DNA from 4 places in the Phormidesmis sp. 146-33 genome. Region 2 is predicted to be linked to each of the others. Evidence: predicted binding sites of a transcription regulator. Region 2 holds the regulator's gene; each other region holds the start of a gene.

Region 1 (2,200 bases), on a different contig from region 2:
TTGGATACAACAAAGATGCAGAGTTTTATCACTATTCGTCACGGCTGTAGTGTTAGCACAACAACTCAAACAACTTCAAGCAGCTGACATCAACTTGAATTCGCTAAAGAGCAAACCGTTAGGATCTCGTCAGGACGTAGAACCTCTACTGTAGAAACTGGGACGACGATCACTTTAATAGATTCACCAACAGCATTAAACACTTCTAGCACACAACCCGCTTCGCCACCTTTGGGATGAGAAACGAAGTCAACCAGCGTTGCAATATCTCCGACTCTGAGCTTATGTTCTGGTAAGTCGTGGGTTAAAGCAACTTCTTGGTACAGCTCTAGAGTCATGTTCAGGTCTCCTTAAATCCGCCGATCGCCCAGTGCCATTCGAGCAGCTACCGTTTTGCGGTGACCGTTGCCATTTTGAATGGTTGGCGCATTCAGGACTTCTAGATTCAATCGATAGCCCACATTGCGAACCGTTTGAATCAGATCCGGCTGACGGGGATCAATCTCAACTTTTTTGCGAAGCGAGAGAATATGGGTGTCAACCGTTCGGGGATTGTCGATCGCATCTGGCCAGGCCCGTTGCAGCAGTTCTGGACGACTAAGCGGATTGCCCCCCGCCTGAGCCAGCACATAAAGCAAACTAAATTCTTGAGGCGTTAACTCGATCAACTCACCCTTAAAGCGCACCCGCCGATGCACCAGATCGATCTTCAAGTCGCCATAATCGAGATGAGCCGGAGGGGCCGCCACGCGACTGCGACGAGTCAACGCCTCCACCCTGGCGAGAAATTCCTGCATCCCAAACGGCTTTTTGAGATAGTCGTCTGCACCCGCTCGCAGACCTTCCACAATATCGGACTCAGTAGCCCGCGCCGAAAGCATCAGAACGATCGCCTGTTGCTGCCTGAGCCATCGACAAAACTCAATCCCGTCACCATCTGGTAACTCTGAATCAAGAATCACAAGATTGGGTTGTCGGCTGATAAAGACCTCTCGCGCTTGATGCAGGTCTGCCGACTGATGTACTTGATGTCCCGCCTGCTGTAGGTGCCAACCGAGTAGCGATCGCAGATGCGGGTTCCCTTCGATAATTTGGATATTTACGGCTCCCACGGGGGCTTAATCCTCAGACTGCTTGCTCTTCAGAGTATCAAAGCACTTGTCATGGATTTGTAACGACTGCTACCCAGACTTTCATAGACTTTAATAATCGGCGATCGCAGCTAGAAATTTCAATCCCTATCCAATAGATCCTCACAAAGGCAGGGAGCAGAGACCCCCTTAATGTTAAGATTAAACAATCTTTAGTTAACCAACTTAGACCTGTATCAGGCCTTTTAGACTCTATTCATTGGTTCGGGAATTATTTACGCTCTAGCACTTAACTATGCTGCAAGACACGCAAACGATTCGCTACTACCAGAGACTATCTGACAGTTTGGTAGAGTTGTGGAACCGAGGGTATCGGTTTGACGACCTCCGACTGTTTTTAGATGGTTATCTCTCAGCGCTCAGGCACAGCAATACGCTTGAGCCAATTCAGATCAATCGTTTAGAAGAAGAAATTACTCGATTCATATACGATCGCTCTAATTTTGACAATACTCAGACTCAGCCAGACTATCGATAAGTAAAAGGGGTGCGTCGGTCGACACACCCTTTCTTTTTGAGTCACGCTTTTTGAGGCGCTAGATTGCTTCGGGGTTTAGGAAGCCAGAGCCACCTCGACCATCTGTTGGAGTTCGCCTTTCTGATTTAGCTCGATCAAGATGTCAGAGCCGCCCACAAACTCTCCATTCACGTAAACCTGGGGAATGGTCGGCCAGCTTGAATATTCTTTGATACCCTGGCGGATTTCGGGATCATCTAACACATCCACGGTTTCGTAAGGGACACCCAGCGTGTTGAGAATTTGCACCACATTGTTAGAAAAACCGCACTGGGGCATGAGCTTGTTGCCCTTCATAAACACCATGATTTTGTTTTGCTTGACGAGCGTATCGATGCGATCGTGAGTAACTTGAGTCATGTTCTCTCCTGAGAATGGGTGGATAGTCGGTAAATCAGAATTTTAGAATTTTAGACCTTTTGCCCGGCGGCTGACCACTCTTCTGGGGTAAAGGTATTTAAGGCTAGGGCGTGAATGGCTTCGCTGGCCATGGCTTGATTGACAGCACCGTAGACTAATTGATGCTGCTGGA
Region 2 (2,200 bases):
CAGCGCTGAAAAAGGAGCAATCAGCATCATCAGCAGCAGCCCCAAGAGTAAAATCATCACGATCGAATTGTTCACAACGAGCGTCTCCCAATTTAGAATCAGGTTCAGTTTAATCAAGAGAGCTAACTCAATGCCTCTAGCGATAGCAGCATTTCTGTCGCGTAATTGTTGTGAACATATGAAGAAACTTTTTGATTTATAGTCTTTTGCAAATCTTCTGAAATCACTGAATCTTCTCAAGGCGTTTGGGCTAGTGAGAATCGCAAAATCAGAAAGCGATTGCCTTCTTTTTGACCAGATTGAACCATAAAAGTTTGCGCTATGATAGCGAAGCTATTCCCTTGGATAGAACCCTTTGATGGTAGGAATCTTTAGCCATCTAGCGCAGCCTCACACAAGGGAATCAACGCTCAATCATCCATCCCTTTTGGAACGCAACCCCGGTGAGAACCCTATGGAAGAGTGGCAAAAAGATTTTTCTGAACTGTTAGAAACGATCGCGGATCACATCGAAGGCTTCTTTGTTGAAGTGTCGAGAGAAGTGACAGAAGTGGTCAACGTGTTTGTAGAGCTTTCTGACGAGCTTTCGGCACAGGCACAAAATACCTTTACAGATGAGATTGACCAATACATTAATGAGCTAGTCAACCCCGTTTTAGAAGCCTATTTTGGGTTTGAAGGCATGGTCGGAGAAGCTGCCCAACCGATGATGCAAACTGTAGAACCGCTGCTCAACCAACACCCCATCTGTGTCGGCTGTCGTCACTATCATGGGCAAGCCTACAACGGCAACGTGCTAGTCTGCGGAATGCACCCCTACGGCGTGGGAGAAGGACTAGACATCTGCCCTGATAAAGAATTGACCCGCTGGAAGTCACCCTACCTCAATTCAGAAGGTCAATTTCTATTTAGAGAAGACGATTGGTAATAGGCGAGGTGTGAAGCCTGAAATTTGTACGCCTTCAGGCTTCGCCGACTGGCTAGCGATCAGGTAAACTGCTGACTCAAGGTGACTGGATTGTGGACAGTGATCTTCTTTTTGTGAATAGAGATCATTTTGTCCTGTCGCAAGTCTCCCAGCAGACGAGTCACGGTCACCCGCGTTGAGCCGATCGCTTCTGCAATGGCTTGATGAGACAGCTTGAGGTCGATCGTGATCCCTTCTTGACTGGGCAGGCCAAAATCGCGACAGAGAATCAGCAAGAAACTCACCAGACGCGACCCCATATCTCGATGCGCCAACGTTTCGATCATCATTTCGGTTTGTAGAATTCGAGACGACAGCCCTCGCAGCATTAGCAGACAGAGTTCGGGGTTGTCTTTGAGTGCTTTTTCAACCTGCTCAATTTGAACAGACAGCAACTCAACCGATGTGAACGCAACCGCATGATAAAAGCGATCGGCGCGTTGCCCGGTGATCAGTGACAGTACCCCAAACACGCTGTTTTCTCGCAGTAAGGCAACCGTAATCTCCTCACCCGCCTCATAAACTCTCGAAAGCTTGACGGCACCTTTGACTAAAAAATAAACTCGTTCTGCGGGGTCGCCTGGAAAGAAGATCGTTTTGCCTCGCTCAAACGTCTCAACGACAGGTGGAAAGGCACCGCCCCCAATCTGGCGAAATAATGCTGCAAGTGGTCGCTCTTTGGTCACTACCATGTTCCTTGTCGAACTCGTGCTCTTAAACTCTCTTGATTGACCTGGCAACGGTTTTTACTTGGCTGTCAGATGATCTGTAAGAGATTGATGACTTTAGAACACTTAAACTTACTCTTCAAGCAGTTTTTGTGCTCGATACTACACTATTCTGCCAGGTAGTTGAATTTTTGCAGGGATTGAGCTAAGTCTCTAACAATTGCTTAAGGTTTGAGCTTAAATTCGTCGTTCATCTGAAGATTTTTAAGATCTGTTACCCATCTTAATCAGGCTGGAAGTCAATAGATTAATCAATAGATCGATTCAAAGATCAATTCAGTAATAAGCTTGTCAAAAAGTACGTTGTGAGTTGAAGATTTCAGAACGATGACCGTGTTGAAGAGCGGTATTACCCAGCGTCAAGGAGCTTAATTTACCGAAAGCTCTAGAGACTTTTAGGGTGCTGCCTTTTAGTCGAAGACATTCAACTCTTGCATTGAGAATTCATCAATCTGGGATTAAAAAATTTTTAATTAAAAAGCGGGTAACGCGATTCGAACGCGCG
Region 3 (2,200 bases), on a different contig from region 2:
TTAAAGAGAATAGGATATCCTTCTAGTCGTTTGTCAAACAAAGAAGTTGTATATTTCTGCTCTAATTGTCTACTTAGCTTACGGAATTCTGTCCGTGCTTGATAGAGGGCGACAAAGAAAGAAGCCAATACTGTAATTAGCCCTGATACGATCGGTATCCACAATTCTGGCTTCATAGTCTTGTATAGATCTAATTGCAACTTCATCGGACGATATTAACAAAACGCGAATTCGATAAAGTTTTTTTGCTTCGTTGTTCACGTCTTCTGCCCCCCAACCCCCCAATTCTGGGAAGCTTTAGAGCAAGATTTTCAAATCAAAGTCCCTCACTTGTGGGGAATTTAGGGGGCTGCCCAAATTGACGACCGCAGCGAAAGATTCCGTCGAATTCGCGTTAACAAAGCATTATTACTGAATTTGCACTGAAATACGATCTCTTCAAGTTACCCGCAAGGGGTCGCTTCGAGTTACCCGCAAGGGGTCGCTTCGAGTTACCCGCAAGGGGTCGCCCCAGTTCAGTCCCAGTTGCCTTTGAGCATTTCCTTGGTTGGTGGCGATTTCGATCCAGTTGTGACTGCCAATTAATGCCAAAACTTCTCCAGGTTCACTGTCTGCATAGGTCGTTTTGCTTGGATAAGTTATGTGAGCGATCGTCACGCTCCAGTCCCTTCCCTCCACTTCTGTCCCCGGAATATTCGTAATCAGATTGCCAAAATGGTCGATCGCTTGAATCGATCCTTCAATTGTGTGATCTGTCCGAATGGGATTAGCAATGGGAAACTGCACGATCGTATCCAACTCGATCGCTCGTCCCAATTCCCTCAACGGTACGCCACTCGCCAAATATGCGCCAACCGGGGCAAAAATATCGCGTCCGTGAAAAGTCTGACTCGGAGCCAAAACGCGCCAATAATTGGGATTTGTCAACTCAACGGCGGCGACCCCTTGCGGGTAACTCGAAGAGATCGCTTTCCACTGGCTCAACACGCCACTCACCAACCCATTGTCAGGACTGACCAAAAAACCAGACTCAAGCTGAACGGCGATCGCTCGTCTCGCACTGCCCACCCCCGGATCAACGACAGCTACATGCACCGTTCCATCAGGGAAGTAAGGATAGGCATTCATGAGTTGAAATCGCGCCATCGCTACAGATTGAGGCGGAATCTGATGGGTAATATCGATCACTTGTAGATGAGGATTGACGCGAGCGATCGTCCCTTTCATCACCGCTACATACGCATCACTCAGTCCAAAATCAGTTAGAAGGGTCAGGATCATTTATCAGTAGGTTCAGTAACATTTATGTTTTTAATGTTAACTTTGGTAGCATAAGCTACGGATTATTCTACTAGCTGCTACCATTAGAGTAAGCGAAAGCTAACAGGTGACACTCTAGGAACGTTTAACATGAACAGAAATCGTAATCAAAACGCCGCGCAAACTGCCAGCGTCCACCGTGAAAACCTTCAGAAAAACCTGCAACGCCGCATCGAAGCTGCCAGAGCCAGCGGTGACACCAACCTTCTTCGACTGCTAGAAGCAGAAGCCAGCTACCTCAAGTAGTGCTTCAATCATCATTCAATTCTGCTCCTATTTAGGATTCACGCAGAGGTACAGGCTGAAAGGTTTGTGCCTCTTTTATTTTGGGCTTTTTTTGATCTTCTGTTAATCTTCTGTTTTGATCAAGTTGCAGCAGTTCTCTAGTAAGTCAGGACAGTTGAGTAGAGGACGCTTGTATACTGAATTCTAAGTTTTGTGGATGGGTTCTCAGAATTCCTTTCTCTATTTAATTTTCTAAAAAAACTTTAGAGCACGCGGAGATACTCAATGAAAGTCGCAATTACAGGGGCAACGGGATTTGTGGGCAGTCGTTTGGTAGAGCGGCTTTTGGCTGAAGGGCATCAGGTCGTTGTGTTGACGCGCAATCCTGCTAAGGCTGCTTTTCCTCAGTCGTCGAATCTCGAAATCGTTGCCTACAAACCAATTGAGGCAGGCGATTGGCAAAATGTCTTTTACGGCTGCGATGGTGTAGTTAATCTGGCAGGAGAAGCGATCGCCGAATCCCGCTGGACACCCGAACGCAAACAAGCGCTGATCGACAGTCGCAAAATCACTACCCAAAAGATCGTCGAAGCCATTGCCAAAGTCGATCACAAGCCTTCTGTCTTGGTGAATGCATCAGCGATCGGCTTCTACG
Region 4 (2,200 bases), on a different contig from region 2:
CCACACATTGAGGGTTACCGGGTAGATGCCGCTCTGCTGCAAGATAGGTCTGCCCAAAGCCGCCGCCTCCCAAGTGACGCAAGAGGTTATAACGCCCGCCAAGAACCTGATTTAGCATAAACGAATAGATGCGAGTGCAGACGGCGCTATTGGGGAAGTGCGATCGTCTGGGCCAGTAGTCGTAGCGTTCCCAGGCAGCAAACTTGAGCAACAAAGGAATGATTGATTGCTGCGATTTCTATTGGGTTGGCTGGGCGATTACTAAAAGTAATTTTGCTCTGGTGAAAAGGGATGGCGATCGACGTGATTACCACAATGATTGCGATCGAGTTGCACGCCAGAAACGTCCCAAAATCCTGCATCAATTAAGAACTTTGAGTGAGAACGCTTATCCTGAATTCCACCAGAATCGGCAGCTTGGGGAGCAGAAGCACCCAGTAGCGACGCGAAAAAACTTTATCGAGAGGTTGCTTTAGCCGTTTTTCATCGCCCGCTGCATGTCTCGCTGGTCGTCGCGACGTTTGACGCTTTCTCGCTTGTCGTGCAGCTTTTTACCTTTAGCAAGCCCCAAAACGATTTTGACCCAGCCGCGTTTAAAGTACATCTTGAGCGGCACCAGTGTTAAACCTTGCTGTTCGACCTGTCCGACCAGTTTGCGAATCTCTTTGCGATGCAGCAGCAGTTTGCGAGTCCGACGCGGATCGTGGTTAAAAAACTGACTGGCAGTTTGGTGAGGAGAAACATGAACGTTAAGCAGCAGCACTTCGCCATCTCGGACTAAGGCAAAGCCGTCTCTCAGGTTGACCTTGCCTTCCCGAATCGATTTAACCTCAGTGCCAACTAGCTCGATCCCAGCCTCATAGGTCTCCAAAATCTCGTACTGGAAACGGGCCTGACGGTTATCGCTGACAACTTTGACGCTTTCATTCTTCTCGCTCATGGGACTATTTTAGCGCGATCGCTTCCCTGGCTAGCCTTCCCTACAGAAGATTTTGGCTCAAAGTTGGGCAGAGCCGATTAGCCCTAGTTTTGGACTTACTAAGTAGCTTTAAGAATTGTGTGGATGGAATTGAGACCAAAGTTCTCAAAATTTTATACGAATTGCATCCTACGATACAAAACTCAGTGCTCAAATCCCCGAAGTTTCTAGTATTCCTTAATCATTTCATTACTCGCAGCAATCAGTGGAGCAAGCCTTCTTAGAGAAATGATGTCAAGACACTGAATCTGCGGTCTGAAAAGCCATTTCGGACTGTCGTCTCCCCTGTCTTGAGGAGAAGGCCCTACCAAATTGATGTCGTTTATTCACCGAGCAAAGTCCCGTTATGATGTATCGCTCAACGCTCAAAAAAACCCTTGAAAAGCGAAAACTCGATCGCGCTTCCAAGTGGTTCAATCCCGATTGGTACGCCAAACAGCTAACCCCCTCTTGGCAAGCCTGCATTCCCCTTGCTCTGATCATTGTGATGCTGTGGGGCTACGCTGGAATTGCCCAAACGCCACCGCCCACGATCGAGTCTGTCTCCCAGGCCACCGCAGAACTCAAAATTGGCATCGACACCATGTGGGTGATGATCGCCGGAATGCTGGTTTTCTTTATGAATGCGGGTTTCTGTATGTTAGAGACAGGCATGTGTCGCCAAAAAAATGCCGTCAACGTGCTGGCAAAAAACTTAATTGTGTTTGCCCTGTCCACCGTCGCATTTTGGGCGATCGGCTTTGGACTGATGTTTAGCAACGGCAACAACTTTTTGGGCACGAGCGGCGGCTTTTTCCTCACGGGTGCTGACAACAGCCCGGCGATGGGAGATGCCTACCAGGGGATTTTCTCAGCCTTAAATTGGACAGGCGTACCGCTGGGTGCCAAGTTCTTCTTTCAACTCGTGTTTGCCGGGACAGCAGCGACGATCGTCTCTGGGGCAGTTGCCGAACGCATCAAATTTATTGACTTTTTGATCTTTAGTTTGCTGCTGGTAGGAATTGCTTACCCGATTACGGGTCACTGGATCTGGGGCGGCGGCTGGCTGGCTGATGCAGGCTTCTATGATTTTGCTGGCTCGACAGTGGTGCACGCAGTGGGCGGTTGGGCCGCGCTGATGGGGGCGGCTTTCTTGGGGCCCAGAATTGGCAAATACAACTCTGACGGCTCTACAAATGCTCTGCCTGCTCACAACATGAGTATTGCGACCTTGGGGTCACT

What was found. The regulator NtcA, encoded in region 2, controls nitrogen genes in cyanobacteria. The targets are predictions, from matches to a motif close to TTTGTANNNNNNNNTACAAA.
Region 1: a site for NtcA is predicted at 1,169-1,188, ahead of ACJ2PR_RS34235 (DUF6761 family protein). Genes of this name have one in related genera too.
Region 3: a site for NtcA is predicted at 1,324-1,343, ahead of ACJ2PR_RS10015 (SAM hydrolase/SAM-dependent halogenase family protein). Genes of this name have one in related genera too.
Region 4: a site for NtcA is predicted at 1,101-1,120, ahead of ACJ2PR_RS32025 (ammonium transporter). Genes of this name have one in related genera too.

What each region holds. Positions count from the first base shown of each region.
Region 1 covers NZ_JBJPHU010000192.1:32-2,231, reverse strand. Annotated here, with positions in the region: gene ACJ2PR_RS34250 (N-acetyltransferase family protein) at 1-50, shown strand, start outside; gene ACJ2PR_RS34245 (DUF4926 domain-containing protein) at 90-338, opposite strand; gene ACJ2PR_RS34240 (response regulator transcription factor) at 351-1,112, opposite strand; gene ACJ2PR_RS34235 (DUF6761 family protein) at 1,387-1,629, shown strand; gene grxD (Grx4 family monothiol glutaredoxin) at 1,705-2,028, opposite strand; gene ACJ2PR_RS34225 (BolA/IbaG family iron-sulfur metabolism protein) at 2,079-2,200, opposite strand, start outside.
Region 2 covers NZ_JBJPHU010000032.1:45,000-47,199, forward strand. Annotated here, with positions in the region: gene ACJ2PR_RS14955 (hypothetical protein) at 1-75, opposite strand, end outside; gene ACJ2PR_RS14960 (hypothetical protein) at 455-928, shown strand; gene ntcA (global nitrogen regulator NtcA) at 988-1,659, opposite strand; tRNA gene ACJ2PR_RS14970 (tRNA-Gly) at 2,175-2,200, opposite strand, start outside.
Region 3 covers NZ_JBJPHU010000019.1:13,848-16,047, forward strand. Annotated here, with positions in the region: gene ACJ2PR_RS10010 (hypothetical protein) at 1-176, opposite strand, end outside; gene ACJ2PR_RS10015 (SAM hydrolase/SAM-dependent halogenase family protein) at 439-1,281, opposite strand; gene pirA (arginine synthesis PII-interacting regulator PirA) at 1,411-1,566, shown strand; gene thyD (thylakoid membrane protein ThyD) at 1,831-2,200, shown strand, end outside.
Region 4 covers NZ_JBJPHU010000149.1:8,943-11,142, reverse strand. Annotated here, with positions in the region: gene ACJ2PR_RS32040 (tetratricopeptide repeat protein) at 1-214, opposite strand, end outside; gene ACJ2PR_RS32035 (hypothetical protein) at 147-362, opposite strand; gene smpB (SsrA-binding protein SmpB) at 473-940, opposite strand; gene ACJ2PR_RS32025 (ammonium transporter) at 1,326-2,200, shown strand, end outside.